4 regions of the Litoribrevibacter albus genome follow, and region 4 is predicted to be linked to each of the others. Evidence: predicted binding sites of a transcription regulator. Region 4 holds the regulator's gene; each other region holds the start of a gene.
The links. Region 4 encodes sigma-54, which starts transcription at its own class of promoters, with help from an activator protein. Its sites were predicted from a motif close to TGGCACNNNNNTTGCTNT; they were not measured.
Positions count from the first base shown of each region.

Region 1: nirB (nitrite reductase large subunit NirB) is a predicted target of sigma-54. The motif match lies at 3,691-3,708, and genes of this name have one in related genera.
Region 2: glnK (P-II family nitrogen regulator) is a predicted target of sigma-54. The motif match lies at 3,036-3,053, and genes of this name have one in related genera.
Region 3: QQL66_RS15710 (urease accessory protein UreD) is a predicted target of sigma-54. The motif match lies at 2,141-2,158, and genes of this name have one in related genera.

Region 1 covers NZ_BSNM01000026.1:200,424-208,655, forward strand. Annotated here, with positions in the region: gene QQL66_RS19630 (molybdopterin oxidoreductase family protein) at 1-244, shown strand, start outside; gene QQL66_RS19635 (DmsC/YnfH family molybdoenzyme membrane anchor subunit) at 260-2,179, shown strand; gene QQL66_RS19640 (tetratricopeptide repeat protein) at 2,324-3,154, opposite strand; gene nirB (nitrite reductase large subunit NirB) at 3,762-6,305, shown strand; gene nirD (nitrite reductase small subunit NirD) at 6,376-6,705, shown strand; gene QQL66_RS19655 (ANTAR domain-containing response regulator) at 7,032-7,616, shown strand; gene QQL66_RS19660 (CmpA/NrtA family ABC transporter substrate-binding protein) at 8,227-8,232, shown strand, end outside.
Region 2 covers NZ_BSNM01000016.1:82,020-90,251, forward strand. Annotated here, with positions in the region: gene QQL66_RS15160 (phytoene desaturase family protein) at 1-443, shown strand, start outside; gene QQL66_RS15165 (hypothetical protein) at 629-1,093, shown strand; gene QQL66_RS15170 (ammonium transporter) at 1,243-2,517, opposite strand; gene glnK (P-II family nitrogen regulator) at 2,597-2,935, opposite strand; gene QQL66_RS15180 (accessory factor UbiK family protein) at 3,292-3,546, shown strand; gene QQL66_RS15185 (substrate-binding periplasmic protein) at 3,586-4,308, opposite strand; gene QQL66_RS15190 (ABC transporter substrate-binding protein) at 4,308-6,029, opposite strand; gene QQL66_RS15195 (YifB family Mg chelatase-like AAA ATPase) at 6,369-7,889, shown strand; gene QQL66_RS15200 (acyloxyacyl hydrolase) at 7,929-8,232, opposite strand, start outside.
Region 3 covers NZ_BSNM01000016.1:191,452-199,683, reverse strand. Annotated here, with positions in the region: gene urtB (urea ABC transporter permease subunit UrtB) at 1-185, opposite strand, end outside; gene urtA (urea ABC transporter substrate-binding protein) at 340-1,638, opposite strand; gene QQL66_RS15710 (urease accessory protein UreD) at 2,234-3,133, shown strand; gene ureA (urease subunit gamma) at 3,306-3,608, shown strand; gene QQL66_RS15700 (urease subunit beta) at 3,621-3,926, shown strand; gene ureC (urease subunit alpha) at 3,960-5,678, shown strand; gene ureE (urease accessory protein UreE) at 5,959-6,501, shown strand; gene QQL66_RS15685 (urease accessory protein UreF) at 6,520-7,218, shown strand; gene ureG (urease accessory protein UreG) at 7,304-7,936, shown strand; gene QQL66_RS15675 (type 2 periplasmic-binding domain-containing protein) at 8,025-8,232, opposite strand, start outside.
Region 4 covers NZ_BSNM01000011.1:432,900-441,131, forward strand. Annotated here, with positions in the region: gene QQL66_RS09005 (KpsF/GutQ family sugar-phosphate isomerase) at 1-99, shown strand, start outside; gene kdsC (3-deoxy-manno-octulosonate-8-phosphatase KdsC) at 109-633, shown strand; gene lptC (LPS export ABC transporter periplasmic protein LptC) at 669-1,244, shown strand; gene lptA (lipopolysaccharide transport periplasmic protein LptA) at 1,228-1,779, shown strand; gene lptB (LPS export ABC transporter ATP-binding protein) at 1,854-2,579, shown strand; gene QQL66_RS09030 (RNA polymerase factor sigma-54) at 2,752-4,341, shown strand; gene hpf (ribosome hibernation-promoting factor, HPF/YfiA family) at 4,499-4,786, shown strand; gene ptsN (PTS IIA-like nitrogen regulatory protein PtsN) at 4,853-5,299, shown strand; gene rapZ (RNase adapter RapZ) at 5,352-6,200, shown strand; gene QQL66_RS09050 (HPr family phosphocarrier protein) at 6,315-6,584, shown strand; gene mgtE (magnesium transporter) at 6,695-8,068, shown strand; gene yjgA (ribosome biogenesis factor YjgA) at 8,105-8,232, shown strand, end outside.

The sequences.
Region 1 (8,232 bases), on a different contig from region 4:
CCAGTCTTACGTCCGTATTGTCAGTCGTCGTGGTGATGCGGTGGTGATGGTGCAAACTACCCAGCGTGTACCGCGCAACATGGTCTTTATTCCATTCCATTTCCACGATTGTGTTAACCGTGTGTCATTAGGTCTGTTAGACCCGCACTCCCGTCAACCTGCCTTTAAACAATGCGCGGTGCGTATTGAGAAGGTCGATCAGCAATTAGCGGCTGAATTGAATGCAGAACGACGCGCGTTTTAAGAGGAGTGACAGAATATGTTGATGAATGCTTGGTATAAAGTTCGCGATCGTCTTGATCAGATCGGAACCGATAACTCTGATTTGGACGCGACACCGCGTCCGATTTTCCAACCTCGCCCTGGCGAGCAAGAGTATGCAAAATTGAAAGATCCTGCGGTTCAGGATGTGAACCGTTATGGTGAGAAAATTAACCTGCTGGACATCACCCACAGTACGGGTGGCGAAGGCAACTCCATGTTTATTAACGGGAACCCGGAAGTCGGCTGTAACCCGAATCGAAATAAACAACACGGGTTCCACTTTACTGCAGATAACTGTATTGGTTGTCACGCTTGTGAAGCGGCGTGTAGTGAGAAGAATGACAACCCGGCGCACATTGCGTTCCGTTCGGTGGGCTATGTGGAAGGGGGCTCGTACCCGGACTTCAAACGTCTGAATATTTCTATGGCGTGTAACCACTGTGATAATCCGGTGTGTTTGAAAGGCTGCCCGACTAAGGCCTATACCAAACACTCGGAATACGGTGCCGTGTTGCAAGACCCGGAAACCTGTTTCGGTTGTGGTTACTGTACTTGGGTGTGTCCGTACAATGCACCGCAACTAGACCCGATCAAAGGTCGTGTTTCCAAGTGTAATATGTGTGTGGATCGTCTTGAAGTCGGTCTGAAACCTGCGTGTGTCTCCGCCTGTTTGGGTAATGCACTGAACTTTGGTGTGATCGAAAATACGCCGGAGAATCGTGAACAGATTAAAACCCAGATTCCTGGTTTCCCTGATCCATCGATTACTCAGCCGAATATTCGTTTCCAGCAAACGCGTACTATGCCGAATGAAATGGGTCGTACCGATTCGATGCCGATTAAATATCGTAAGGAAGAGGATGGTTCATTCCGTTCTGTTGTTGACGAAAAGGCTGGTAAGGATCGTTTCTGGAACTTGGGTCGTTTGAGTTCTCGTGAGAATCCGTTGGTGATCTTTACCTTAACTACGCAAGCAATTTTGGGTGCGTTCCTGATGTTGTTCCTTGGTTCGATGTTGGGTGTGGATGCCATTGAAGCGGTTGAGCAGAGTGCGGTGTATTTCCCATTGTTGTTCAGCATGGTTGGCTTGCAGGTGTTGGTGTTAGTGCTTTCAACCTTGCACCTTGGTAAACCACTGCGTTTCTATCGAGGCTTCAATAACCTACAAACCTCGCCGTTGAGTCGAGAAGCTTTGGGTATCGCGATGTTCCTGGCGGGCTTATCTGGTTTTACCTTCTTCAAGCTAGTGAACGTGTTGTTGGAGTTGGGTGTTGTTGATTTGATTGCCAATGGCTTTGGTGTCTTTGCGGTGGTTACCGGCTTGATTGGTCTGTACTTCATGCATTGCATTTACCGCATTGAAGCACGCCCGTTCTGGAATCACTGGCAGGTGCTAACGTCATTCTTTGGCACTATGTTCAGCTTGGGTGCAGTGTTATTGGGTGTGTTTGTGATTCCGACGATGTTGATCGCGGGTGAATCTGTTGCAACCATGCTTCCGATGTTGGCGGCTTTCTCTGCGCTTGGTTTGATCGCTGAAGGTGCAGGTCTGGTGGCTCACGCCAAGTACTTGAATACGGAAAGTGGTGAAGGTGCGGCAGCGCATTACATTCAATGGACCACCTTTGGTAAAACTTACCTTCTGCGAAATGTGTTGATCGGTGCTGGTGCGCTGATCATGGCTGGCTTGGCCATCTTTGGTGGTGACAATGCGGTGTCGGTAACGGCAGCGGCCTTAGTGTCTGTAGCAATTGTGCTTGCCTTATTGGCGGGTCGTGCCTTGTTCTATGTGTTGGTGATCCCAACAACTATGCCGGGTGCCTTCTTCTGGAAGAATAAAGGTTTTGAACAGCACGCGCGTGATATTGGTTTGGCCGAGATGCCGCAGGTGGGGGTTGTGCCAGACTTGCACTAATTCATCTACAGTGCCCTGAAAACGTAATTTAATCTTCAATCGGGATTAAATTACGTCCATAAAAAAACGGAGCTTTAAACAGCTCCGTTTTTTTATGCTTGAGAAAAGGGAAAGAAGTTATTCCTCTTACACTTGATAAGAACTCTACTTCACTTCATAGAAGTTATCATCATCGTCTGAATCATTGTTCTCGTTAGCTGATTTTGGTTCTTCTGAGTTAGGCGTTGCCTTTGAGGAAGGTGGCAGGTAATCCGAAAACTGTTCCTCTAACTGCGCCAGTAGTTCTTTTCCTGCCAGAATTTGTTCGCTTTTGAGCTCTTCGGTGAATACCGGTTCGGTTTCCTGGGCTTCTTTCAGTCCGGCTTTGGCCGCCAATAATACCCAGGCGTAAGCGGTAATCGGGTTACGTTGTGTGCCTTTGCCAGAATAATGCATCAATGCCAGGTTGTGCCATGCAGTAACGAACCCTTGATCGGCGGCCGCTTGATACAGTTCAAAGGCTTTTTTGAGGTCTTCGACACAACCTAGTCCGTCTTCGTAAAAGGTGGCTAGATTGAACTGGGCTTGCGCCAGGTTGTGTTTCGTCGCTTCGGTGAACCAGTAATGGGCAGACACCAGATCCACTTGGCCTAATTGCCCTTGGGCATAGAGCAGGCCCAAATTGTATTGTGCTTCTGCAATGTCGAACTTGCCTGCGCGCCAGTAACATTCTGCTGCTAATTCAGGATAGGTTTTTTGGCCATCTCCTTGCTCGTAAAACACGCCCAATGTGTAGAGAGCCTGAGTGGCGCCTTTTTCCGAAAATTGAACAGCTAGGTCATAACGGGCTTGCGGGTCTTCTAGATTGTCGAGCCTGTCCATGAAGGTGTGATTTAGCTTCTCACGTTGTTTATCTGTGAGTCTTGCTTCTGGGTGAGACTGTTCATTTGCTGCACGTCTGCTTAATAGTTTATCGATCAGTTGTTTTATAGCCATCTGTGTCTCCTGACAGTACCCAGAATATAAGTCGTACTAAACCTAGTGCGTTAAACCCAAAAACCTTGGATATACCTTTAAGAACTCTTAAATCGTCCTTAAAGGGTACTTGCTTCTATTTTGAGGATAGTAACAAGGCTGGGTAATCACGATGAAGCCGATTTAATGCAAGGTCTGAGCCTTAATGCTAACACTTGTGGCATTTAACCGGATTATGCTTCGAGCTGGCACATAAAAAAGTTCGCTGTTCTGTGCCGATTTTCGATGCCACGCTTTTAAGTGGCTGAATTGTGTGAAGTTGGGGCGGTTTATACCTATGTCATAGAGCATAACGATGTTTTTGCACTGAACTTATTCAGAAAGATAACTATAAAGTTAGGAAAAAACGGTTCTGCCTCATTTTGGTAATTTTAGTAAGGATATGTGGTTTTATTTGGTGCGCCTTATTAAAAGCGGGCACGGCGCTGGAGGGTAGAAGTCTTCTTTGAAGTTTTTAACTTTATGAAATATAAGGGGAAATTAAGTATTTTTTATGTTGGCACACTAACTGCTAAGACTAGGGTAATAGAAACAATCGTGAATTTCTAAGAGTAGCGGGAAGAGTTCCATGAGTAAGCAAAGAATAGTAATTGTCGGTAATGGTATGGTTGGTCATAAGTTTATCGACAACGTGCTAGAAGGTGAATCGCGTGATCAATATCAGCTAGTAACCTTCTCTGAAGAACCAAGACAGGCTTATGACCGTGTTCATTTGACGGAGTACTTTGCAGGACGCTCAGCCGACGATCTATTGATGGCACCGAAAGGCTATTACGAAGAAAACGGTGTTGAGTTACACATCAATGAAAAGATCGTTGATATTGATCTGGAAACCAAAGAAGCCATTGCTGCCAGCGGTGCTCGTGTTGCATACGACAAGCTGATTCTGGCAACGGGTTCTTATCCTTTTGTTCCACCAATCCCAGGCCATGATCAAGAACATTGCCTTGTTTATCGTACCATTGAAGACCTTGAAGCGATTAAAGCGTCTGCTCAAGTGTCTAAGTCCGGTGTGGTTGTTGGTGGTGGTTTGCTTGGTTTGGAAGCCGCGAAAGCATTACACGATTTGAATCTTGAAGCACACGTTGTTCAGTTTGCTGATCGCTTGATGAACGTTCAGTTGGACGTGGGCGGCGGCGCCATGCTTGAGAGCATGATTGAAGAGCTGGGTGTAAAAGTACACTGCTCTAAGAACACGCTGAACATCTCAGCAGGTGAAAACGCGCGTTATAAGATGGAATTTGAAGATGGCGAATCGCTTGAGACAGATATGATCCTGTTCTCTGCGGGTATTCGTCCTCAAGATGAGTTGGCTACAAAAGTCGGTCTGGAAGTTGGTCCTCGTGGCGGTATTGTTGTTAATAACCAGTGCCAGACGTCAAACGAAGACATTTACGCGATCGGCGAGTGTGCTCTTTGGAATGGTCAGATCTTCGGTCTGGTAGCGCCTGGCTATCAAATGGCTCAGGTGGCTTACGATCACATTGCAACGGTTGGCGCATCTGACAATGCCTTTACCGGTGCAGACATGTCCACAAAGTTAAAATTAATGGGTGTGGATGTAGCGAGTATTGGTGACTCTTTAAGTCAGACGCCGGGTTGTCATAACTACACCTATGTAGATGAAGTGACGTCTGTTTATAAGCGTATCGTTGTTAGCGCAGACAAGAAGAAATTGTTGGGTGCGGTATTGGTTGGTGACGCAGAAGATTACGGCACACTGCTTCAGTACGCATTGAACGGTATTGATCTGCCTGAGCATCCAGATGCCTTGATCCTACCTAACCGTGATGGTTCAGAGCCTGTTGGTCTTGGTCCTGATGCTTTGCCTGAAACCGCTCAGATCTGTTCGTGTTACGACGTGAGCAAAGGTGCAATTTGTTGTAGCGTCCAAGAAGGTGCACACACCATCGGTGATGTGAAGGCTGCGACGAAAGCGGCAACCGGTTGTGGTGGTTGTGCGGCGCTTGTTACTCAAGTGATGAACAGCGAACTTGCCAAGCTGGGTGTTGAAGTGAATACAGACATCTGTGAGCACTTTGCTTATACCCGTCAAGAGCTGTTCCACATCATCAAAGTAGAAAAAATTAAGTCGTTCTATGAGTTGCTAGAGAAGCACGGAAAAGGTCACGGATGTGACATCTGTAAGCCTGCCGTTGGTTCTATCCTGGCGTCCGTATGGAACGAACACGTAATGGAATCTCAAAACCATCCATTACAAGACACCAACGATTACTACATGGCGAACCTTCAGAAAGACGGTACTTACTCCATCGTACCTCGTATGGCGGGTGGTGAAGTGACGCCGGACAAACTGATCGTGTTAGGTGAAGTTGCTCGTGACTATAACCTCTACACCAAGATAACCGGCGGTCAGCGTATCGACTTGTTCGGTGCTCGTGCAGAACAGCTTCCTGAGATCTGGAAACGTCTTGTTGATGCAGGCTTCGAAACGGGCCACGCCTACGGTAAGTCGCTGCGTACCGTGAAATCTTGTGTGGGTAGCACCTGGTGTCGTTACGGTGTGGATGACAGTGTGGGCTTGGCGGTTGAAATTGAAAACCGTTACAAAGGCTTGCGTTCTCCTCACAAAATCAAATTCGCAGTATCAGGGTGTACCCGTGAGTGTGCGGAAGCTCAAGGTAAAGACGTGGGCATCATTGCAACAGAAAACGGCTGGAACCTATACGTCTGTGGTAACGGTGGTATGAAGCCTCGTCATGCAGACCTGATCGCAACCGATTTGGATAAAGAAACCCTGATCAAGTACATCGACCGTTTCTTGATGTTCTATGTAAGAACAGCGGATCGTCTACAGCGTACCTCGGTATGGTTCGAGAACCTGGAAGGTGGTTTGGATTATCTGAAGAGCGTCGTGATTGATGACAAATTGGAAATCTGCGATGAGCTTGAGAAAGACATGCAGTACGTCGTAGACACTTACGAGTGTGAGTGGAAGAAAGCGATCAATGACCCAGAGAAATTGAAGCGTTTCCGTCACTTTGTGAACTCAGATAAGAAAGACGAAAACATCGTGTTTGTTGAAGAGCGTGGTCAGATCCGCCCGGCAACCGAAGATGAGAAGAAAATTCCAGTGGCTGAGTTAGCGTAAGGGGTCGTTTATACGATCCCCCGGTTACAAGCTAACTATTGAAGCTAACGAGTAAAGAGAGATAGAAATCATGAGCGAAACCTGGATTGAAGTGTGTAAGTTAGACGACATCGTTCCTGACACTGGTGTATGTGCCTTGATTGATGATAAGCAAGTGGCGTTGTTCAGAACGCGTACTGGTGAATTGTTTGCCATCGATAATTACGACCCATTCAGTAAAGCCAATGTGCTTTCAAGAGGTATTGTGGGTTCTGTAGGAGACAAGCTGGTTGTGGCTTCTCCGATTTATAAACAGCATTTTTGCCTGGCGACAGGTGAGTGTCTTGAAGACGAAAATGTGAAGTTGAATGTTTACACCGTTAAAGCTGCGAACGATGCGGTTGCGGTAAAAGCAGGCTAACTCTCTGTCGCTAAAAGATACGAACGATTAAAAAATGTGCACCATTTAAATACGTGCACAGTAAAAACTTGAACAGTAAAAGATTTGAATACTAAGTTTTTCGATTTGTTACTTCGGTAACATCTTCCCCCACTTGCCCAATACTTTGTGTTGGGCTTTTTTTCTCTCTCTTGTGTTTAGGAGGAACAATAAATTTACTCAAGATGTTCGAGTGCTTGTCAGAACTAAGCATTCTCCAACGTTGATCGATCCTGAAGTTTGGGCCACTGCTAACGTGCCTTCAGGTGTCATGGAATACGCCCCTTTTACACACTAGGGTTAGTGATATGAGTCTTACTTCGCCATCTACTGTCTTTTTAGTCGATACGACTCAGGTTCAGAGTCCATTATTGAAACACGCTTTGGAAGATGAGAATTTCCAGGTGGTGGATCATACCTCCGACATCATAAATATGGTTGATAAAGTCGCTGTTTCTAATGCCGACATTGTGGTGTTATCGACGGATTCTCCAAATCAAGAGCTGATCCATCAACTCAGCTTGCTGAATCGGCGCAGCCCGAAACCCGTGATCATGTTTGCCGAACAGGATGCTCCAGCCGTTATTGAGGAAGTGGTGAAATCAGGCGTCAGTGCCTATGTCGCTGCGGAAGTTCATCCTCATCGCATTCGTTCTATCATTACCGTTGCTGTGGCTAGGTTTAAAGAGCAGCAAAATCTGTTGGTTGAACTCAATAAAGCCAAGAATCAGTTGGCAGGTCGTAAGATCATTGATCGTGCAAAAGGCTTGCTTATGGATCAACAGGGGATTAATGAAGAAGAAGCCTATTCAAAGCTGCGTAAAATGGCGATGGATAAAGGTGAACCCTTATCGAACGTTGCCCAGTCCGTTGTGGATGTTCTGTCCCTTTAAGGGCCGTTCCTTTCCTGATCATTTGTCTTTTCCTTTTCTTATTCCATGCTGTGTCAGCATAAGTGCCTATTTTTTGCGCGAATTTTATAGTTCTTTGTGCATCCGAACATTTTTTGTGCGAATTATTGACTTTACGGTCAGGCTATTCTGATGTTTATCCCTGTTTTGCACACAGTTTGGGCGATGCTTGAAGGATGCGTTGCGAAATGGGCCATTAAAACGGCTGTTTGAAATAACTAATGGCTGCAGCCCTTTAAAATCAAGGGATTCAAAGTTGGCACACTAGATGCTATATAAGAAATGGGTTTATTGGACAGGGGTATCTGTCTAATAAGCCCAAATTAAAACTGGTCATCAACGGCGGTGATTAGTGAAAGAACATAAATGTCTCTGAGAACAATGGCGTTCTTGTTGAGGCAGAGCAAAGGCGCTCATTCGGAGGTTCCGGTTCGTACCGGAAACCCTCTGAGTGAGCGCCTTTTTTTGTGGTTTGAATTTAGGGCCAGAGGTTGGATGAACGCTGTCTGGTACTGCTAATAGCAAAAACGACTAATAACAAACATTGAATAGTAATTCCAAATAAGAACGAGCAATTAGATAGGAGCTAGCCATGAAA
Region 2 (8,232 bases), on a different contig from region 4:
ACCCGGGGCGGTCAACCGTAGAAATCGTCACCGTCGGTGAGTGGGATAACTTCTCACAGTGGTCTGAGTCTACATGGAATAAACGTGGCGAAGAATATAATGCGATGAAAGAGCAAATTGCTCAGCAAATGCTGAATGTGCTTTACAAAGAAATGCCTCAGCTACAAGAAGCGCTCGATTATTACGAACTCTCCACCCCGATATCCACCCAATGGTTCCAATGGAATCTAGAAGGTGAAATTTACGGTATCGATCACACGTTGGAACGCTTTAAGCAAGATTGGCTTCATCCGGAAACCCCTATTAAGAATTTCTATCTCACTGGTGCGGATATTGTCACGGCTGGGGTAGGAGGCGCACTCATGGGAGGCGTCATGACAACCTCCTGCATGCTGGGCCTAAAGGAAGGCTACAAGGTGATTAAACTAATAAAAAACGCTTAGTTTTATCTACTCATGGCTAGCAACTCGGCTAGCCATCTCTCATTTTCCAATTAAATTACAAAGACTTGACAAAGCTCTGGTTATTTTTCAACCATCTGTCATGTAATCACAACGAAAAGCCCTCTATAATCTGAAATAATATCTGTTACAAATAATAACTCTAAATTACATTTCGGGATCATGCCATGAAAGCGCTCAAACCAATCAAAGAATTGTCGTTCGCCTCTCTCGCGATTTTGGCGGTTTCAGGTTCAGTTTATGCGGTAGAACCGTTAACTGATGAAGAAATGGGTAAGGCTATCGTGATTGACCCATTTGGAGCAACAGCAGCTGGAGGTCAAATTGATACCACCTTGGCAGGAAGAGAAGACAGCGCTACAAGTGCTGACGAGACAAATCAAGCGTTAGCAACCGACCCCAATTTGAACCCTAGTGAGAATTACTCTCCTATTCCAGAGTTAGGCCTGAGCGACTCCCAAACAGAGCATAGAACTACCATTTTTGGAGACGGAATTAAAATACAAACTCAAGGCAATGTACAAACTATCCATATTGATGCATTAGTTGATAACACTGGAGCCAACAGAGGTTCCCAGACCTACGAAGGACTAAGAATTAACAACACGACTATCATTCGTGAGTATAGATAATTGCTGTTCTAACGTTCTTAATAGAAAGCCCTCGATAAGCGAAAGACTCCATTTCTCAATAAATAATTCTCAAGATACCAATATCAACAAGATTCAAAATTAACATAAAAAAGGCTCCCGAAGGAGCCTTTTTAATCTTACAGAAGATCTTACTTCTGAGTGAACTCTGGGTATGCATCCATACCACATTCTGCCAAGTCCACACCTTCGTATTCTTCTTCTTCGCTTACGCGGATTCCGATTACAGCTTTCAGGATACCCCACACAATCAAGCTAGTTACGAATACCCAGCCGAAGATCGTTGCTGCACCGATTAGCTGACCAGAGAAGCTCACGTCAGAGTTAGTTACAGGTACTAGTAGAAGACCTAGAAGACCAACCACACCGTGTACAGAGATCGCACCTACAGGATCATCAATTTTTAGCTTATCAAGAGTAACGATTGAAAGAACAACCAGAACACCACCTAGCGCACCAAAGATAGTTGCTTCAAGTGCAGTTGGAGTTGATGGCTCAGCGGTAATTGCTACCAGACCAGCTAGCGCACCGTTCAATGCCATAGTTAGGTCAGCTTTCTTGAACATGATACGAGCAAGAACAAGTGCACCTACTACACCACCAGCCGCTGCTGCGTTAGTGTTTAGGAAAACCATTGCTACAGAGTTAGCGTTTGCGATGTCGCCCAGTTTAAGCACTGAGCCACCGTTGAAACCAAACCAACCCATCCAAAGAATGAATGTACCCAAAGTCGCTAGTGGAAGGTTCGCACCTGGAATTGCGTTTACTTCACCGTTAGGACCGTATTTACCTTTACGAGCACCTAGTAGCAATACACCCGCCAGTGCAGCCGATGCACCTGCCATGTGAACAATACCAGAACCTGCAAAGTCAGAGAAACCAAGGTCGCCTAGTGTGTATAGACCGAATACACTGCCACCACCCCAAGTCCAGTTACCTTCCATTGGGTAGATGAATGCAGTCATCACAACAGCGAATGCAAGGAATGCCCATAGCTTCATACGCTCAGCAACGGCACCAGATACGATCGACATTGCTGTTGCAACGAAGACTACCTGGAAGAAGAAGTCAGATGCACCAGAGTAGATTGAACCACCCTCAAAGCCATCTTCACGACCAGCAAATTCACCAAGAACTGCTGCTGTGTCTACGTTAGCGATTCCTGATAGGAAGATTTCGCCACCGTACATAATTGAGTAACCACATACCAAGTACATGATGCAAGAAATCGCAAAAAGAGCGACGTTTTTCGTTAGGATCTCAGTCGTGTTTTTCGCACGTACAAGACCCGCTTCAAGCATGGCGAAACCAGCCGCCATCCACATTACCAGTGCACCACACACTAGGAAATAAAATGTATCAATTGCGTACTGCAACTGATAAACGTTATTTGCTACCTGTTCCATCTTCAGCCCTCCGAATGAGCCTGTTCTAACTTATAAATTTGTAACTAATCTGTTTTCAGGTGTGTTGGAGTAATACGGCTTACACCGCGTCAGCACCTGTTTCACCTGTACGAATACGAATCGCTTGCTCAAGGCTGGTTACGAAAATTTTACCGTCACCGATTTTGCCTGTGTTAGCTGCTTTGCTGATCGCATCGATTACTTGATCTGTCAGATCTTCTGAGATTGCTGCTTCAATTTTTACCTTTGGTAGAAAATCAACAACGTACTCAGCACCGCGATAAAGTTCGGTATGACCTTTTTGACGACCAAAACCTTTAACTTCAGTTACGGTGATCCCTTGAACGCCGATCTCGGAAAGTGCTTCACGCACATCATCCAATTTGAACGGCTTAATAATTGCGGTTACCAATTTCATGGTGTTCTCCCTAAGAGTTATTAGCCTAAAAATGTAAATCTAAAAGTGTTGAATCTGTCTTCGTTAACTCCATCGAAGACTAAATTCGGTATACCGCTCTTGAGCATGGACCGTGCCCATTTTCAAAAAGCTTTATTTTTCATCTAGTTACAAAAGAAAAAATAGAACAGACCTAAATCATTCGGATTAACTCAGGCCATTGGCTAAAAATTATGCACAAATATGAAGCACAAAATTTCAAGTCGACACCACTATAGCGCATTTAGATAATTTTCCGCTATACAGGGGCCCATAGATGGTTCATTTAGAGAAACTGGGTTAGGATGTTTCCAGCCAATTTATGAGTGGAGAAAAAGATGATTCCAAACGAGCTACTGAATACCCTGGCCTCACAGCTAACCCAGGTACTGCCTGGTGCCTCAGGCGCTGCAAGACTGGCTCAGGAAGAAATTCAAAATAACGTAAAAGTCTTGCTGTCTTCGGCACTTAGCAAGCTGGATTTGGTAACCCGTGAAGAATTTGATGCTCAAACCGAAGTTCTTCATAAAACACGAGAAATGATTGAGCAGCTGGAAAAGAAAGTAGCCGAAATGGAGCAAAAGGAGGCATAAACGCCCCTTTAACGAAGCGTCAAAATAGTGCAGTGCCCATTATCGTTCATAGCGACGCACTATTTTGGCGATCTCCTGGGTTTTATAGAGTTGGGTTAATTCACTCTGAAGCCGGTTTACCATCTCATCTGACATCCCCCGATGGCACGCCATCGCACTGAGACTGGTAAAGAACACGTACTCTTCATCAAACGCTTTTGTTTGCTGACCAATAGTATAAGGCGCGCTGAATACATCGGTCGCCCACACAGGTACACGCCCAATCGAGACCATCGTTGCGGCTACCTCATCTTTCAGCGCTTCTATCGTATTAATGCCAAACCCCGATAAATACTCTCTGAGGCCACTGCCCAGATAAGTTACCACAGTATATTTTTTAACATCCTCCAAGGTTTCCAACGCAATATCTGCGTCTGCCAACGTATAGAATGCATATTTATTAATCATAATCGGACCTACCCATTTAAAGTCGGCCTCACGCTCCTGATTTCTCTGTAAAGGGAAAATACAGGTATTTGATTTACTCTTGGCGTAATTGTACGCACGTTTTGAGGGCATAATTTTCCAGCTTTTCTTAACTTTTGCTCTCTCAAACATCAGGTTTGCAATTTCAACCGTCAAGCCCTTCACTTCGCCTGAAGCATTATCCACCCAGCTATAAGGTTTATATTCGTGCGTTACCAGTGTAATAACCTCACCACTCCACACTGGCAGCATCCAAAGATACAACAAAAAAACGGACGCAACTCTACTCAACATCATTACTCGCCCCTTGCGCCAAGCCAACTGGATAACGATTGTTCGTAACTGAAGGTCAATCCCTGCGGTTTCTCATTCGGCAATTTCGGTTTAGGCGCACCTTCCTGTTCTAGCCAGTAGTCCCTATAACGACGAACATTCAGTTTTGGAGAGCACTCCGATCGAGGGAAGTTCATTTCTTGCATGTCTTGTTCCATTCCCAGCGCCATCTTGGTCATGGCTTCTTGAGGAGAAACCTTACCTTCAACGGCATCGGCCACGTTATTCCACCAGTGTTGAGACAAGGTAGGATAGTCTGGCACGTTGATGCCTGTCGGTGTCCACAGGATTCGAGCAGGGCTACGGTAGAACTCAACCAGTCCTCCCAACTTCGGAGCAATCTTGGTCATCGCTTCAGAATTAATATCCGAAAGACGAATAGGGGTTAGTCCAACCAGGGTCTTTTTCAAAGACACCGATTTCGACACAAGAAACTGAGCGTATAACCAAGCTGCATTTCTCTGAGTCTCCGGTGTGCTTTTCAGAAATGTCCAGGAGCCCGCATCCTGATAGCCCAGTTTCATTCCTGACTGCCAATAAGCACCTTTAGGCGACGGCGCCATCCGCCACTTGGTCGTACCATCTTCATTAAGAAGACCCAGTGAGGGATCAGATAAAGCAGCCGTGAACGCCGTATACCAGAAAATTTGCTGAGCAATATTGCCTTGCCCCGGAACACTTCCCGCTTCGGTAAAATTCATTGTTTTCGCTTGTGGCGGAGCAAATCGTTCTAACCAATCGATGTATCGATCCAATGCATAGACAGCAGCCGGGCCATCCAAGGCACCACCGCGCTCAACCGACACAGCTACTGGCCGACAACCCCTCATTCGAACGCCCCATTCATCCACAGGCAATCCATTTGGAATACCTGGATCTCCCGCCCCCGCCATAGACAACCAGGCATCAGAGAATCGCCAACCAAGGGACGGATCTCGCCGTCCATAATCCATGTGGCCATAGACTCGCTGACCATCCAGATTCTTCACATGAACAGAGAAAAACTCGGCAATGTCTTCATACGCAGACCAGTTTTGTGGAACATTCAACTCATAACCATAAATCTCTTTGAAACGGCTTTTTAAATCCGGACGCGAAAACCAGTCATGACGATACCAATACAAATTAGCAAACTGCTGATCCGGCAACTGATAGATCACACCATCAGGACCGGTGGTGAAGCTGAGCCCAATAAAGTCTTCAACGTCCAATGTAGGTAAGGTCACCGAGGTGTCCTGAAGCAAATCAGAAATGGGGTACACCGCTTCTTGCCGATAATGCGTACCGATTAAATCGCTGTCATTGATATAGGCATCGTATAAGTTCATGCCATTTCGAATTTGAGTAGAAATTTTCTTGATGACATCATCTTCACCAGTCAACTCATGAACAACTTGAATACCGGTAATGTCTTTAAAGATTTTTGTTAACTTATTGGCCTCATACCAATGAGTATCAATTCGTTCTGACACCACCCGAATTGTCATGCCTTTATAAGGCAATGCAGCATTAGCAAGCCAGGTAAATTCATCACGCTGGGCATCCCGGCTTAAGGTCGATTGCGTAAACTCATTATGAAGCCAATACTCAATGGCCTTTCGTTGTTGGTCTGATATTTCTCCCTCTGCGTTCACCGGTTCAGCCCCCTGAGATAATCCGCTCCACAGAGAGAAGGTTAAGCACATCAGGCAAAGGTACAAACGAGATAACAGCTGAAAACCATTAGCTAGAAAATAATCAGATAAAGAACGATCAACCAGAGATAGCGTCTTCAAAAATGCTTACTCCTAATGAGAACAAGACCCATGACCCGTATATATACCCTTAAATTCAGGTCACCTTCTCATCAGTTTAGGAAAGAACTGCCTGCTCAGCTAATAAGAATTCCTCATCAAATTAAACTTTGTTTCTTACCTCATCACACCAAGGTGTGATTTCCTGTCGAGCTCACTGCCAGGTTCAAATCAATAGCCCATAGAGTAATCACTGAGAACAAAAAGAAGCATCAATCATAAGGAAACAACATGTCACTGGCCGTCATTCATACGAGAGCCGCACTGGGCTTAAATGCACCGTTGGTAACGGTAGAAACCCACATTTCAGGAGGACTACCGTCATTATCCATTGTTGGTCTACCTGAAACGGCAGTGAAAGAAAGTAAAGACAGAGTTCGAAGCGCCATCATCAACAGTGAGTTTGAATTTCCTCTGGGAAGAATCACCATCCATCTCGGGCCTGCTGACCTCCCAAAAGAAGGCGGGCGATATGACTTGGCCATTGCCATCAGCATTCTGGCCGCATCCAATCAAATCAAAGCAGACAAGCTTTCAAACTATGAGATCATCGGTGAACTGTCGCTGTCAGGAGAAGTTCGTCCCGTCAAAGCGGTACTACCTTCCGCGATCGCTTCACATCAGGCTCAAAAGATTGCGATCGTTCCAGTATTTAATGCGGAAGAAGCCTCACTCCCCGGAAACAACCCTGTAATCGCCGTAAAACAGCTGTCGGAACTGTGTGCCCATTTAAATGAATTAACCACCTTGCCGTTTTTTCACCCCCAAACAAACAGCGATACTCCCTCAGCCCCCCCATCTCAGCTCTGTCTATCGGACATCAAAGGACAACCTCAAGCCAAACGAGCCTTAGAAATCGCTGCAGCCGGGGGTCATAATCTGTTAATGAGCGGCCCTCCCGGCACAGGCAAGACCATGTTAGCAAGCCGCTTAACCAGTATCCTTCCGGAAGTCTCTCATCATGAGTCGTTAGAGATTGCGAAGGTTCAATCAATCAGCAATCCATTGAACATGAACCAGTGGCGTCAGCGCCCGTTTAGATCACCACACCATTCATCTTCCGCAGCGGCACTGGTAGGCGGTGGCTCAACTCCGAAACCCGGAGAAATCACCCAATCCCATTTAGGGGTTCTATTTTTGGACGAATTGCCAGAATTTGATCGGAAAGTATTAGAAGTGTTAAGAGAACCTTTGGAAAGTGGTGAAATTACCATTTCACGAGCCCGACATCAGATTACCTACCCCGCCCAGTTTCAGTTGATTGCCGCGATGAACCCAACCCCCTGTGGAAAAGTCTGCGGCCCCAACGACATTTGCTACTGCACTCCGGCGAAGATCGACAAATATCGGAGTAAATTATCCGGACCCTTACTGGATCGAATCGATCTCCAAATTGAAGTAAACCCCATTCCTAAAGAACTGTTAGTCGCCGGCAGTTCACATCAAGAAGAAACCAGTGTCTCGGTCAAGCAGCGGGTTACCTCAGCCCGAAATCGCCAACTGGCGCGCTCCGGTAAGCCCAACAGCATGCTCACAACCAAAGAAATTGAGGAACATTGCCAAATCAGCCAAGCCGATTTTGACCTGATGAATCAAGCCATTGAGCAGTTAGGTTTATCCGCGCGCTCGTATCATCGCATATTAAAAGTGGCCCGCACGGTGGCGGATTTAAACGACTGCGACACTTTATCCACAGCACATTTAACCGAAGCGTTAAGTTATCGAAAACTGGATTTTCATCGCAGACAATAGATACACAATCAAGAATGGCAGTGTCTATGACCACAGCGGTTAATAATGCCAATGAAATCGAATTCCGGTGTTGTCCAACCCTTGATTGCGATCCTCACAAAAACCGCCGTGCGACAGATGATCGGTCAAAATCGACAAAGCCCAGCGCTCTGAGAACCGCCATCCAACTTCTATGGCTTCACGAAACAATACCCGACAGCCCAACCCCCGCCGTTTGCTTTCAGGCTCTCGTTTTCCGTTATGAACGGTTAACCCGAAAAACGGAATCACAAACAGACCGGAATCAGCTTCGTCCTCAAAGACATCCAATTCCCAGCTATATCCAGCGTATAAATAGCTGGTA
Region 3 (8,232 bases), on a different contig from region 4:
TTCAGCACGGTTGAAGCTTGTGCGTCTCCGGTGGAGGCAATGGCTTGAACCGCTTCAATACGGTCGTTGGCTTTTTTAGATTTAAGCCCTTCAAATTGAGATTGTAAGGATGTGGGCGAGCCGTAGCTTATGCTTGCCAGGAGAAGCGATGTGAACAACGCGAAAATGAGTTTGAACCTGGTCATGATGTATTCCAAAGATTCGTTCAATTCATGATCTCAGAACCAAAAATACCCCTACCCAAGGAATGGGTATATTAAGAGTTCAGAGGGAATGCTTTTAAGGATGATTCAGGCCAAGTCCGTTTCGGCCTGAATCATCAAAGTGATTAACGATCGATTATTCGTAGTTCTGACCAGAACATACGCTGGTTTCGATGTTGTAGTTACCACAGTTGATTGGAGCGGTCCAATCTGCAACCACCTTGGCACTGCTTGGCAAGTGGTCAGTCCAGGCATCACCGATCACGCCTTTCTTGGTTTGCCAAACGATTTCAAATTGACCGTCGTCCTGGATTTCACCGATCAATACCGGTTTGGTAAGGTGGTGGTTGGTGTTCATTACGGCTGTGCCGCCGGTCAGGTTAGGTACTGTGATGCCGTACATGGCTTCGCGCACTGCGTCCACGTCTTCTGTACCTGCAATTTCAACCGCTTTTGCCCACATTTTGAAGCCGATGTACGTGGCTTCCATTGGGTCATTGGTTACGCGCTCAGCATTGCCGACGTGTTTCTTCCACTTCTCGATGAACTCTTCGTTGGCTTCGCTTTCAGCACTTTGGAAGTAGTTCCAAGCCGCCAGGTGACCAACCAATGGGCTGGTGTCGATACCAGACAGTTCTTCTTCACCTACCGAGAACGCAATCACCGGAATGTCTTCAGCTGATACGCCTTGGTTACCCAATTCTTTGTAGAAAGGTACGTTTGCATCACCGTTAATGGTTGAGATTACTGCCGTTTTCTTGCCAGCAGCACCGAACTTTTTGATGTCGCTTACGATGGTTTGCCAGTCAGATTGGCCGAACGGCGTGTAGTTGATCATGATGTCTTTTTCAGCCACGCCTTTGGCTTTCAGATAGGCTTCAAGAATCTTGTTTGTGGTTCGAGGGTAAACGTAGTCTGTGCCTGCAAGAACGAATCGCTCAACGCTGCCACCTTCTTCGCTCATTAGGTAATCAACCGCTGGAATCGCCTGTTGGTTTGGCGCAGCCCCTGTGTAGAACACGTTCTTCGAGGATTCTTCACCTTCGTACTGAACCGGGTAGAACATCAAACCGTTCAGCTCTTCAACGACTGGAAGCACTGACTTACGAGATACCGATGTCCAGCAACCGAAGATTACGTCTACTTTTTCTTTTGAAAGCAGCTCGCGACCTTTCTCTGCAAATAAAGGCCAGTTCGAAGCCGGGTCTACAACCACAGGCTCCAGTTTCTTACCAAGAAGACCGCCAGCTTTGTTCTGCTCTTCGATCATCATCAATACGGTGTCTTTCAACGTGGTTTCAGAGATCGCCATGGTGCCCGAAAGCGAGTGCAATACACCCACTTTGATGGTGTCATCAGCCGCCATCACAGCAGAGCCAAATGATACCGACAACGCCAGAGCAGAGAATTGTGTGAGTCTTTTTATGCTTTTCATCGTGATTCCTTGTTATGGTTTTAATTCGATTTCTAGTCGTTAAAGCTTGGGCCTGAGCCAAACAGGTTGGGCTAAACCAAAGGGAAACAAAGCGATGAAAGGGACGGGCTGAAATAATATGGGTTGCCTCTGAATGTCCTTTTCTACTTTGGTGGTGTTTTCCTTTCTTTGGATAGCCAACCTAAGCTTTTTGATTGTGAGTCTTGGGCGCTTGTAAAAAGTCCCCTAAAGCTGAGGCAGGTTTTGCAACGGCTGTGCCATACTGTGCAAAAGCGCATGGAGACTGACTTTGACTAATGAAAAAGTTGTCTATTTGGTTTGTTAGTGCTGCTTTGTGGTGCGAATAAAATTTGATCGGCACTAAATTGGGTCAAGCTGGGCTTTCTTGCTTTTGTATCTAATTGAATTTAAAGCTAACTTGCACAAGCCAAGTGCAGAGAGAGTGCAGAAAACCTAGCACTAAAGTATTATTAAAAGTTGTCTTGTTGGTTAGGTATTTAACTGGCAAACACTTTGCAGAGAGTTTTGGCTGTAAGGTTTCAAAGAATAAGTTATTCAAGGAATAAGGCTTTAAAGAATAACGTTTAGAAACGGAATGATTGAAGGAAGACGTTTGAACGATCAACTCAAGACAGCTGCACTATTACCGGATTCCCAGCTTGACCCTAGTTTGCATTGGTTGGCGAACTATCAAGCGGAGTTGGTGTATCTGGATGGAAAAACACGGCTGGGACGAACAGACAGCTTTGGACCATTACGGGTGCAACGACCTTTTTATCCAGAGGGCGATGTCTGTGCCCATCTTTATCTGTTACACCCGCCGGGTGGCTTGGTAGCCGGGGATTATCTCACCATCGGTTTTCATCTTGGGCCTAAAGCGCAGGCCTTGGTCACCACGCCTTCCGCAGGGAAGATCTACAACAACATTACTGACCGTAAGCAGTATCAAAAGGTGCATCTCACCGTTGCCGATGAGGCTGTAATGGAGTGGCTTCCGCAGGAAACCATTGTTTTTGATGGCGCGAACGGTGAGCTAGTTACTGAAGTAGAGCTTGAACAGAATGGGACCTTTGTCGGTTGGGATATCGTCTGCATGGGGCGGCCGAGCAGTGAAGATTGGTTTGAACGAGGCTCAGTACGTCAGCTCTTATCTATTAAACGCCAAGGCAAACTGATCCATATCGAGAATAACCTGATTGATGCTAACTCCGGAATTATGAACGTGCGCGCTGGTTTGGCCGGTCAGCCGGTGTTTGGCAGCTTCATGATTACCTGTGATGCCTTAACTGAATTAACGGAAGAACAACGAGATTTCTTACAGGAAATGGCCAAAGGCGCTTTGGTGTCTGTGACTGTGAAACCGGGGATTACCGTCGTGCGCTATCTTGGCGCTTGTTCGGAAACGGCTAAAAAAGTGTTTACCCAATATTGGGCGTGGGTACGTGAAGAGGTAAACCAACGTGGTGCATGTCCGCCGAGAATTTGGAATACCTGATCTCAATTTTTAGGTTTATTGATTACTTGATCAGCTAAGTAATTGATGTAAAGGCATTAAACTAAACGCACAAAAAACGAAGTTTTTATTAATAACAAATCATGGGCTGCACTATATGTGGTTGATTGGTGTGTAGTAGCTGCATGGTTATGGATCACTCAACGAGGATGTTATGGAACTCTCACCCAGAGAAAAAGATAAGTTACTGATTTTTGTAGCCGCCGAGTTAGCAGAAAAGCGAAGACAACGAGGCGTCAAATTGAACTATCCGGAGTGTATCGCCCTTATCTCTGCGTACATTATGGAAGGCGCTCGTGATGGTAAGACCGTTGCCCAGCTCATGAATGAAGGTCGTCAGGTGATCAGCCGGGACGAGGTGATGGACGGAATTGATGCCATGCTTCATGAAGTGCAAGTGGAAGCGACCTTTCCGGACGGCACTAAGTTAGTCACCGTTCATAACCCCATTGCGTAAGGAGCACGCATTATGATTCCAGGCGAATACATAGTGGCTGATGAGCCCATTACCTTAAACGTAGGGCGCAAGACAGTGACGGTTCAAGTGTCGAATTCGGGTGACCGTCCCATCCAGGTGGGCTCTCACTATCACTTTTATGAAACTAACTTATCGCTGCAGTTTGATCGCGAAGTGACCAAAGGCTATCGCTTAAATATTCCTGCGGGCACGGCGGTGCGTTTCGAGCCGGGCCAGACCCGAGAGGTTGAGCTGGTGGAATATGCGGGGACGAAAACTGTATACGGTTTCCGTGGCGATGTCATGGGTAAGGTATAAATCGGGCAAGTTATAAGGGATAGGACGAACAAAATGACAACCATAGATCGTAAAGCCTATGTAGATATGTACGGCCCAACCGTCGGTGACAAAGTCCGTTTGGGCGACACCGAGTTATTCATTTCGCCAGAGAAAGATTTCACCGTGTATGGCGATGAAGTGAAGTTCGGTGGCGGTAAGGTAATTCGTGATGGCATGGGCCAGAGTCAGGATACCTCAGACAAAGTGCCGGATACCGTGATCACCAACGCCTTGATTCTGGATGTCACCGGCATCATCAAAGCCGACGTTGCCATTAACGATGGTCGCATTTGTGCCATTGGTAAGGCAGGCAACCCGGATACTCAACCGGGTGTGACCATTAATGTCGGGCCGGGTACTGAAGTGATTGCGGGCGAAGGTCAAATTCTTACCGCTGGTGCTATCGACGCGCACATTCATTTCATCTGTCCACAGCAGGTGGAAGAAGCCTTGATGTCGGGCATCACCACTATGATCGGTGGTGGTACCGGCCCAGCCACAGGCACCAATGCGACTACCTGTACGCCGGGGCCGTGGCATATTGGTAAAATGCTGCAAGCGGTGGACGAGTTACCGATGAACTTTGGCTTCCTGGGGAAAGGCAATGCGTCTTTGCCAGATGCCTTGAGAGAGCAGGTGGAAGCCGGTGCCATTGGCTTAAAACTGCATGAGGATTGGGGCACGACGCCTGCGTCTATCGACTGTTGTTTGTCGGTGGCGGAAGAGCTCGACGTTCAGGTGGCGATTCACACCGATACTCTGAATGAATCCGGGTTTGTGGAAGACACCTTAGCGGCGTTGAAAGGCCGGGTGATTCACACCTACCACACCGAAGGTGCGGGTGGTGGTCATGCGCCGGACATCATCAAGGCCTGTGGTGAATCCAATGTTTTGCCTTCTTCAACCAATCCAACCCGTCCTTACACCATCAATACGGTGGACGAGCATTTGGACATGTTGATGGTGTGTCACCACCTTGATCCAAACATTCCTGAAGACGTGGCCTTTGCGGATTCCCGTATTCGTCGTGAAACCATTGCGGCGGAAGACATTCTTCATGATCTAGGCGCGTTCAGCATGATCTCTTCGGATTCCCAAGCGATGGGCCGTGTCGGTGAAGTGATTACTCGCACCTGGCAGACCGCGCACAAAATGAAGGTGCAACGTGGCGCGCTGCCGGAAGAAGCAGAGACGACTACCGTATCGGGTGCCGATAACTTCCGTGCCCGTCGTTACATCGCCAAGTACACCATCAACCCGGCCATTACTCATGGTATTTCTGAGCATGTGGGTTCCATTGAAGTGGGTAAACTGGCGGACTTGGTGTTGTGGAAACCGGCGTTCTTCGGCACCAAACCCTCTTTGATTATGAAAGGCGGAATGATTGCGGCTGCGCCAATGGGCGATCCGAATGCGTCGATTCCTACGCCTCAGCCGGTGCATTACCGCATGATGTTTGGTGCGTTGGGCAAAGCGGTGTCGGCCACCAGTCTGACCTTTGTGTCTAAAGCGGCGATTGAGAAAGAGTCTTTATCTCACCTTGGTTTGGAGAAGACCTTAACGCCGGTTCAGAACTGCCGTTCAGTGCGTAAGTCGGACATGGTGTTGAACGATTATCAGCCGACCGTAGAAGTTGATCCGCAAACCTATGTGGTGAAAGCCGATGGCGTTGAGTTGAAGTGTGAGCCTGCGGAAGAGCTGCCATTGGCTCAGCGTTATTACTTGTTCTAGTAGATAAGCAGTTTTAATGGGCAAGTTTTCTAGCCAGTAATTCAAATAGGTTAGAAAAGATAAGAAACATTATGGAAAGTTAACAGGATTCAGTTTTTCTTTGCTCGATCAGAAGGCACATCCGTGTGCCTCTGATCGCTCACGTGATGGCTTATTTTAGTATGTCGTTCGGCAGAAAATCTTTAATCCTGTCATCTTTCTGGTGAACTTTCCCGAATAGATAGCTGTTTGAAAATAAAGTATCTGTTTGAGAAAAGGTTATTCAAGTATTTGGATATTTATGATCACAATTTCAGAAAAACTAACCCAAACGGAAACCGATGGGTTAGACATCAAAGACACCATTTGTTTGCCTTTTGATGAGCGCAAACGAGGTCGCTTAAAAACAGTGACCGCCTCGGGTGAGGATGTCGGTATTTTTGTTGAGCGTGGCGAAGTGATGCGCGACGGTACTTTGTTGAAGGCCGAGTCGGGTGACATTTTCCAAGTGGTTGCAGCGAATGAAGAGGTCACCACGGCCTCAACGGCAGACGCGCATTTGTTTGCTCGTGCCTGTTATCACTTAGGGAATCGCCATGTGCCTTTGCAGGTAGGCGACGGTTGGCTGCGCTATCAAAACGATTATGTGCTGGATGATATGCTGTGTCAGTTGGGCCTGGATGTACAACATGAGCAAGCCCCCTTTGAGCCGGAGAATGGCGCGTATGGTGAGCACGCCAGTGGCGGACATTCTCATCATGGGCATTCACATGGTGGTCACTCACATGGGCATGGTCATGATCACTCGCATAGCCATTCACACGACGATGGCCATCACCACTAGATGACGAAAGGGATTTGAGTGAAAACCACAAGCTTATTAAGCCTTCTTCATATCTCCAGCCCAGCCTTGCCGATCGGTGCCTTTGCTTATTCGCAAGGCTTGGAATACACCCTGGATGCCGGTTGGTGTAAGACCGCGAAGGATGTCGAGCAGTGGATTGAGTCTGTTCTCAGGTTTGGTCTTGCGGGTGTGGATTTGCCGATTTTACAGCGTTTGCATCAGGCTTGGCAGACGAATGACCAAGAGGCGGTTCAACATTGGAATGACATGCTTCTGGCCTTTCGGGAAACCAAAGAACTGTACCTGGAAGACGTGCAAGTAGGTGCAGCCTTCAAACAGTGGCATCTAGCTCAACTCTCGGAAAGCGAGTCTCTTAAGCAAGCTGATGATATTGAAGCAAAGCTGGAATGGCTGGAAAAACCGTCGGTGGTCGCAATGTATGCGTTGCATGGTGTGTTGACTGACATTCCGGTGGAGGAATGTCTGATCGGTTTCTGTTGGGCCTGGTTGGAAAACCAAATCGCCGCAGCCAGTAAAGCCATGCCGATGGGGCAGACGGATGGGCAGAGAATCATGCGACGTTTGATCCCGGTGATTGACGAAGTAGTGGCTCACGCGATGACGTTACCGGATGAAGAGGTCGGATCTGGCTTGGTGGGTTTGGCAATGTCGTCGTCGCTGCATGAGCATCAGTATTCGCGATTATTTAGATCTTGATGAAGATTCAGAAGCACAGAATTTTCAGGCTTTTATATACGAATTCGATTTTTAGACTATAGAAACAGTTAAGTGAGAAAGAATTATGAGCAGTAAACAAACATTACGCGTGGGTGTAGGTGGCCCGGTTGGGTCAGGTAAGACGGCGTTATTAACAACTTTATGTCGTGAGATGCGTGATCACTACAACATCGCGGTGGTGACCAACGACATTTACACCAAAGAAGATGCACAGTTCCTAACCCGTAATGAAGCGTTAAGTGAAGACCGTATCTTGGGTGTGGAAACCGGCGGTTGCCCGCACACGGCGATTCGTGAAGATGCGTCGATGAACCTGGCGGCGGTGAAAGAACTTCAGGATCGTCATGAAGGCTTGGAGATGGTGCTGGTGGAGTCGGGCGGTGATAACTTGTCAGCAACCTTCAGCCCGGAATTGTCGGATCTGACCTTGTATGTGATCGATGTGTCTGCGGGCGATAAGATTCCACGCAAAGGTGGCCCGGGCATTACCAAGTCGGATTTGTTGATTATCAACAAAACGGACTTGGCGCCGATCGTAGGCGCGTCTTTGGAAGTGATGGATCGAGATGCGAAGAAGATGCGCGGTGATCGTCCGTTTGTGTTCTCCAACCTGAAAAGTGGTCAGGGCGTAAAAGAGATTGTTCGCTTTATTATTGAGCAGGGCATGTTACGCGAAACGGGCTTGATGAAAGACTAAAATCCCGTTGTGTGATCTGTATGAAAACGCTGTGAGGTTATCGACGTCACAGCGTTTTTTTATGTCTCTTAGCTGAATCAGTGCGTCTCTAGTTGGTCGAGTACCAAAGCTCTTTGCGATTTAGCGGTGTTTTTTCCGGCAGGTTTGGATTCTTTAAGAAGAAGGTTCGACGCTGGTTGATCCGCAACTGATTCACTTTTCTTCCGTAATTCTGAAAGAAAAAACGATCGTATTCTCCATCGGCAATCATCCGCTCCATGTTGTCTTCTAAGCGTTTTGCTAACGTCGGTTTATGT
Region 4 (8,232 bases):
GAAACTAAATCTATCAACGGTCTCTTTGTTACCGATGAAAATGACCAAGTGGTGGGTGCACTGAACATGCACGATTTATTAAAAGCAGGGATTATGTAGGAGCGGGTCATGACAGATGTATTTGAGCGAGCAAAAAAAATTAAGCTACTCTCGTGCGACGTAGATGGAGTCATGACCGACGGTGCATTATTGTTCACCTCTGAAGGCCAGGAAATCAAAGCCTTTAACATTCTGGATGGCCAAGGCATCAAAATGCTCCAAAACAGCGGTGTTAAAATCGCGATTATTACAGGCCGGACCTCAGCCATGGTAGAGAACCGGGCCAAAAACCTTGGCATTGATATTCTCTACCAAGGGAGAGAAGACAAAATCAACGCCATTCAAGACATTGCCAACGATCTTGGTTTGACTCTCGATCAGATTGCACACATTGGCGACGATTTACCTGACCTCCCTGTTATTCGCAAAGTAGGTCTGGGCGTTACCGTTCCGAACGGTGCCGATCTCGTCAAAGAACATGCACACCACTGTACAACGCGTGCAGGAGGTAAAGGTGCTGTCCGTGAACTCTGCGAACTGATCATGAAAGCTCAGGATACGCTCACTGCTGCTCACGAAGCCTATTTGCAATAGTCACTAGGTCTTCAGAGCGCCAAGAGCCAAACAGCATGATTACAAAAGAGAAGCTAATACAAATTTTCAAAATTGGGCCATTTATCCTTGCGGCCATTGCTTTGCTGTTTTGGCTCAACCTTCAGGAAGAGAATGCTTCCATTCAGACCTCCCGAACCAATATTACTGACGCACCCGATCTAACCTTAATTAACTCGTCCTCTAAACACTACGACGAAAACGGACAACAACAGTACCGTCTTACCGCCTCGAAGATCGATCACTACAAAGACGAACGAACAGCCGTTTTTCAACAGCCTAGATTATTTAACAATCAACAAGGTACCGAATGGACGGCCGAAGCAGAACAAGGCCAGGCAAACCTGGATTCCGATATCATCGTTCTTAAAGATCAGGTGAAAATTGATAGAAATACGGCCGACCAAACCGTTAGGCTACGCACATCAGAACTATCGATTGATACTAAGCAGAATATTGCAGAAAACGATGTTCTTACGGTCATTCATTCAGGCAACAGTTATATTGAAAGCAAAGGGTTTCAGACAAATCTCAATACCAATGAAACCCTATTGAAAGCAAATGTACGAGGGACGCATGACGTTCAAAAGTAAATTATCTATTGCAAGTTTTCTATTACTACTGATAAGCGCACCACTTTATGCGCTTCCGGAAGACAAGACTCAGCCGATTCAGTTAGAAGCAGACCAAGCAAAACTGAACAATGAAACAGGCATATCAGAATACCTAGGCAATGTTGTCATTATTCAAGGTACAGCACAGCTTCGAGCGGATAGAGTCATTCTTCACACTGCAAATAATGAAGTGGTTCGCATGGAAGCCTTTGGTTCGCCTGCCAAATACCAACAAATTCTACAGCCCAACGAACCGCCAACCCACATCGAGGGTAACACTTTAGACCTTAAGATTGCCGACCAATTAGCGGAAGTTACCGGCAACGGAAAAGTATTTAAAGGTGAAGACAAACTCTCCAGCGAAAAGATCACCTATTCGCTTAAAACAGGGGAGCTGAATGCAACCAAGAGCGAAAACAGTTCGGACAGTCGGGTTCGTTTCATTTTCCATCCGCCAGAAAAGAAAAGCGACAAATCCGCTTCACCTTCTACTGATCCTAAGCCACAACAATAGGGCCAATGGAGCAGAACAAACTTGGCTCGTTCCATTTAATCAGGACAGTTCCGAAAAATCAGGATAAGTAAACTATGAGTTGTCTCGAAGCCAGTCATCTTGCTAAAAGCTACAACAAACGCAAGATCATTAAAGATGTTTCACTGTCGGTAAAAAGTGGTGAAGTTGTTGGCTTACTCGGACCCAATGGCGCGGGTAAAACCACCTGTTTTTATATGATTGTCGGTTTGGTTCAGGCGGATCAGGGCAAAGTAACTATTGATGGCAAAGACATCACCCACTTTCCGATGCATGGGCGAGCAAAAGTTGGCTTAGGCTACCTTCCTCAGGAAGCCTCGATCTTCCGAAAGCTGACCGTCTCTGAGAATATCTACGGTATCCTCGAACTTCGAACCGACCTGTCCGAAAACGAGAAAAAAGAAAAACTGGAATACCTTCTTCAGGAATTCCACATCACCCACATCCGAGATTCATTAGGCATGAGCTTATCCGGTGGTGAACGCAGGCGCGCGGAAATAGCTCGCGCTCTGGCCACTGATCCCAAATTCATCCTTCTCGACGAACCCTTTGCGGGTGTTGATCCAATTTCCGTCAACGACATTCAAGGAATCATCAACCATCTCAAGGGACTTGGTATTGGCGTACTCATCACCGACCACAACGTACGAGAAACCTTAGGGATTTGTGATAAGGCTTATATCGTTGGGGAAGGACACATCATTGCAGAAGGGCAAAGCGAAGACGTCCTGAACAACCAGAAAGTGAAAGACATTTACTTAGGCGAGAATTTTAATATTTAATTAACGGCCTAATTTAGCCAGACAACCAGATACACAAATCAACACTTTCGGGATTATTTTGGTTTATACTTGGTTGCTAGTGGCAAAAAAATTGCTTGTGCGGTTTTCGGTAGATCATCAATAAGTACCAACCGCGCACGCTGAGTGAAAGCATAAGGATACGTTGTAATTTATGAAGACATCGCTTCAGCTCAAAATGGGGCAATCCCTAACTATGACGCCCCAGTTGCAACAGGCAATCAGACTGTTACAACTTTCTACTTTAGACTTACAACAGGAAATTCAACACGCATTGGAAAACAACCCAATGCTGGAAGTGGAAGAAGAGTTTGAACAAGCCTCTGCACCTTCCATTGAAGACCAGATGGCCGAAAAGCCATTGGATAATGATCCGTCGGACAATTCCTCCAATTCAGAATCACATGACTTTTCCAGTGATCTTGACGGTTCCAGTCATGAAGAGTACAGCCAGGACGAATTTAAAACGTCAGCTCACGAAGCCTCGGAAACCGACAGTGAATGGAATAATGACATTCCAGAAGACCTCACCATCGACACCGGCTGGGATGATATTTATCAACACACGCCAACGCAGGCATCGGCGCCGTCAGACGATGACGACTTTGATTTTGAATCCCGGAATTCTGTAACAGAAACGCTACAGGATCACCTTAATTGGCAGTTAAACCTAACGCCAATGACCGACGCCGATAAAATCATCGCTGAAAATATCATCGACGGCATCGACGACGATGGTTATCTTCACACCCCGATTGAAGACATCTGTGAAAGCGCCAACAAAGAATTAAACTTTGCTGAAGACGATGAAAACCGTATTGATACTGAAGAAGTTGAAGCCGTTCTTCACCTAATTCAACGCTTTGACCCGGTAGGCACAGGCGCACGAAGCCTACAAGAATGCTTACAAGTGCAACTTAATCAAATGCCTGCTGACACTCCTTACTTGTCAGAAGCAAAAATTGTTGTCCTTCGCTATCTGGAATTGTTAGGCAATAAAGATTTTGCCGGAATCATGCGAAAAGGCCGCATCAAAGAAGATGTGCTTAAAGAAATTATCAGTTTGATTCAAACTCTTCACCCTCGTCCTGGTGAACAAATCAATCAACAGACGCCGGATTACGTTGTCCCGGATGTGATTGTTCAAAAAGTAAATGGACGTTGGCGAGTTGATCTCAACCCAGAAATCACGCCTAAAATTCGCATCAACCCAAGTTATGCGTCTCTTATTCGACGAGCTGATTCCAGTGCAGACAACACCTTCCTTAAAGATCACATGCAAGAAGCAAAGTGGTTTTTAAAAAGCCTCCAAAGCCGTAACGAAACTCTTCTTAAGGTTGCAACCAAAATCATGGAGCACCAACGAGGGTTCCTGGACTATGGTGATGAAGCAATGAAGCCTTTGGTTCTGCATGATATTGCCGAAGCTGTCGAAATGCATGAATCCACCATTTCCCGTGTGACTACGCAAAAATACATACATACGCCTCGAGGTATTTTTGAGCTTAAATACTTCTTCTCAAGTCATGTAAGTACGTCATCGGGCGGTGAATGTTCCTCGACCGCTATCCGTGCAATTATTAAGAAACTTGTTGCTGCCGAAAACCCTAAAAAACCGCTCAGCGATAACAAAATCGCCACATTGCTGGGTGAGCAAGGGATTAAAGTTGCAAGAAGAACCATTGCCAAGTATCGGGAGGCAATGAACATCCCACCATCGAATGAACGTAAACGATTGGTTTAAAAATAGTTTTGTTCGAGAGAAGCGAATTGATACAGGTCATTGTATTCGATCCATGCTAGGACTATATTAAAGATGAAGGAGGCGCAGACCTCCTCCAGCAATTACAAACGTAGCTGGAATCTTTTGGACCACAGCATACAAATTTAAGGAGTCCTATATGCAAGTGAACATCAGTGGCCACCACCTAGATATTACTACCAACATTCGCGATTATGTCACTTCCAAATTAGACCGACTTGAGCGACACTATGACCAGATAACAAATGTTCAAGTTACACTGAGTATTGAAAAACAAAGACAATTGGCAGAAGCCAAGTTACATGTAACCGGTGGTGAAGTGTTTGCTAACGCTGAGCACGACGATCTTTATGCAGCGATTGACGCACTAACAGATAAACTAGATCGTCAGTTGATTAAACACAAAGAGAAATCTCAGTCTCGCTAACCTAAGTAAACATCGAAACGTTTAAACATGTAGCTTCGTTAAAAGAATTATTGACGAGCAACATTAATGGATTTATCAAGCATACTATCCAAAGAGCGCACCTTACGGTGCGCTTCCTGTCAGAGCAAGAAACGCACAATCGAAGAACTATCCAGTATTCTTTCAGAGCACATCCCCGGTCCTTCAGCGCATGAGATCTTTGATGCCTTAATTGAAAGAGAACGACTGGGCAGTACCGGACTCGGAGACGGCATTGGAATCCCCCATTGCAGACTTCCTTCCTGTGAAAAGCCAACCGGTGTACTTCTCGTTCTTGAAAGCCCTATCGATTTCGACTCTTTAGACAAACAAAAAGTAGATATCATTTTTGCTCTTGTTGTCCCACAAGAGGCAAACGATGATCACCTGGATATTCTGGCGACCATTGCAGGGAAATTCAGTCACCCGGAGTTTCGGGACAAACTGAGAGCCACAAGTTCAAACGAAGAACTGTTTCAAGTAATCACCAGTTGATATCTGACTATACTAATAAATGCCTCATACATCGGAGCACTAAGGAGAACCCATGAAATTAGTATTTGTAAGTGGTCGTTCCGGCTCCGGTAAGAGTTCCGCGCTTCATGCGCTTGAGGACTGCGGTTTTTATTGTGTCGATAACTTACCTGAACCTCTTCTTCTTCACTTACTTGATACGATTTCCGTTTCTCCAGACTTTGAAAAAACAGCGATCAGCGTCGACATACGAAACTTCGATGGCTCTCCTGACCAACTGACAAATACGCTCAAAACGCTAAAGCAAAAGAACATCCAGTATCAGATCATCTTTTTAGACAGCGACGAAGACACCATCGTCAAGCGCTACAACGCCTCACGCCGAAAGCACCCGTTAAGTTCTGAACAATGCTCTTTAAGAGATGCAATCAAACTGGAACGAACCGTATTAGCGCCTTTATTAAATAACGCTGATTTAGTCGTAGATACATCTACCCTATCGGTACACGACCTACGCAGTTTAATGCGAACCCGCGTTGCCACACATAAACAAAATGAAGTATCGCTACTGATTCAGTCGTTTGGATTTAAATATGGCGTTCCAACGGACAGTGACTTACTCTTTGACGTACGTTGCTTACCCAATCCTTACTGGGAACCTACGTTGAGAAACTTCACCGGTAAAGACAAAGAAATTGCCGAATTCCTCGACAAACAAGACAGCACTCATCAGATGCTAAACGACATTACCCAGTTTATTGAGCGCTGGACACCACAATATCAAAAGTCCGGGCGCGCTTACATTACGGTATCTATCGGTTGTACAGGCGGCTGTCACCGCTCGGTATACATTGCAGAACAACTCACCAAACATTTCTCAGATATCTATTCTGAGGTTCACCTAAAACACACCCAACTCTAACTTCTTGATCGTACAAATAAAAACCAAAAAAAATTTCCAACATCTAGGTCAAATAGATTATCATCATTTGGTGTTAGAATTCTGCGTAATTACAACATAAGGATGAACGTTTCGATGCAGCAAATAGAAGTAACCCTGATCAACAAACTAGGACTTCATGCACGTGCTGCGGCGAAATTGGTTAACACTGCAACCAGTTTTTCTTCTGATATCACCATCAAAAAAGACCAACAATCCGCGAACGGAAAGAGCATCATGGCCGTCATGATGTTAGCGGCTTCGTGTGGTACCGAACTTAGCATTACCGCCGACGGAAAAGACGAAGAAAACGCGCTCAAAGCCATCGAGCAACTCATTGCAGACCGTTTTGATGAACCCGAATAGCACGATTTAATAAAATCAACATGCTGTAAGCGTGTATAATTAACGCTACTTATCATCTAGTTTACTTAACACACTGATTAACTTTTTATTCAAACCATCTGGGAACGATAATGGCAGGTGCTATGGGCAGTACAAGCAGCTCATCTCGCATGAGAGCACTTAACCGGGCTTTGGAGTCCGGGGCTTTGTCACAAGTGAGCAGAATGCTCAACCATACGTTATCCAGTGCAGAACTTGGTCACCTTCTAGAGTCATCACCTCCTCATACCCGTAAAGTTTTATGGGAATTGCTGGAGAAGAAAAAGCAAAGCACCATTCTTCCTTTCCTTGGTGACGATCTGATCGCAGACGTTCTTCGCGACATGAGCGCGGAAGAAGTAGCCGATGTGACCAGTGATGAAGACATCGACATTGATGATGTTGTAGATATTCTCCAGATACTTCCTGAGCGGGTCACGCAGGACGTACTGAACGCAATGGATGACCAGAACCGTCAGCGCATTGAAGCGATTCTTTCCTTCCCGGAAGATACCGCTGGCGGTCTAATGAACACAGATACCGTAACCATTCGTCCAGACATTACCTTGGACGTGGTATTACGTTATTTGCGCCGACATGAGAGCATTCCGGCCACTACAGATACCCTGGTCGTAGTTAACCGGAAAGATGAGCTTATTGGCTTACTACCTATTTCAAAATTATTGGTAACAGACCCGTCGATTACAGTCCGTGAAATCATGGAAACCGACTTTCCCAGAATCACCGCCGACACGCCAGACGATCATGTTGCCCAACTCTTCGAACGTGAAGACTTGGTTTCTGCGCCCGTTGTCGACAAAGAAGGTCGACTCTTAGGCCGTATCACCATTGATGACGTGGTCGATGTTATCCGGGAAGACGCCGATCACTCCCTGATGAGTATGGCCGGTCTGGACGAAGATGACGACATCTTTGCCCCCGTACTCAAAACCAGTCGACGTAGGGCGATTTGGCTGGGCATAAATTTATTAACGGCCTTTATTGCGTCTGCCGTTATTGGCATTTTTGAGCAAACTCTCGATAAAGTTGTTGCCCTAGCTATTCTAATGCCGATTGTTGCAAGCATGGGTGGCATTGCCGGAAGCCAAACCTTAACCCTGGTGATCCGAGGCATCGCCACCGGACACATTCGGCAGAACAACCTGAGATGGCTACTCAGCCGTGAAGTCTTGGTAGGTTTACTCAATGGCCTTCTCTGGGGCTTAGCAGTTGCTGTTGCCGCTGCACTGTGGTTCTCCGACCCTAAAATTGGCATCATTATCGGAACCGCATTGATCATTAATCTGGTCGTTGCGGTTTTCTCAGGCAGTATGCTTCCCTCTTTGTTAAAATCTATCAACATAGATCCTGCCTTGGCAGGCAGTGTACTTCTAACAACCATTACCGATGTCGTTGGCTACTTTGTATTTTTAGGTCTGGCAACGGCATTTTATAGCTTTGCCTGATCAGGCAAAAAAGCTCTCAATCGTTAAGGTATTCTCATGGCACGCAAAAGACCCGAGCTCAACGATGACTTTGAAGATGAGATTGAAATCATCAGCAAAAGCCAACTCAAACGCGAAGCATCATTTCTTCAGGATCTCGGAAAAGAATTGGTCGACCAAAAGCA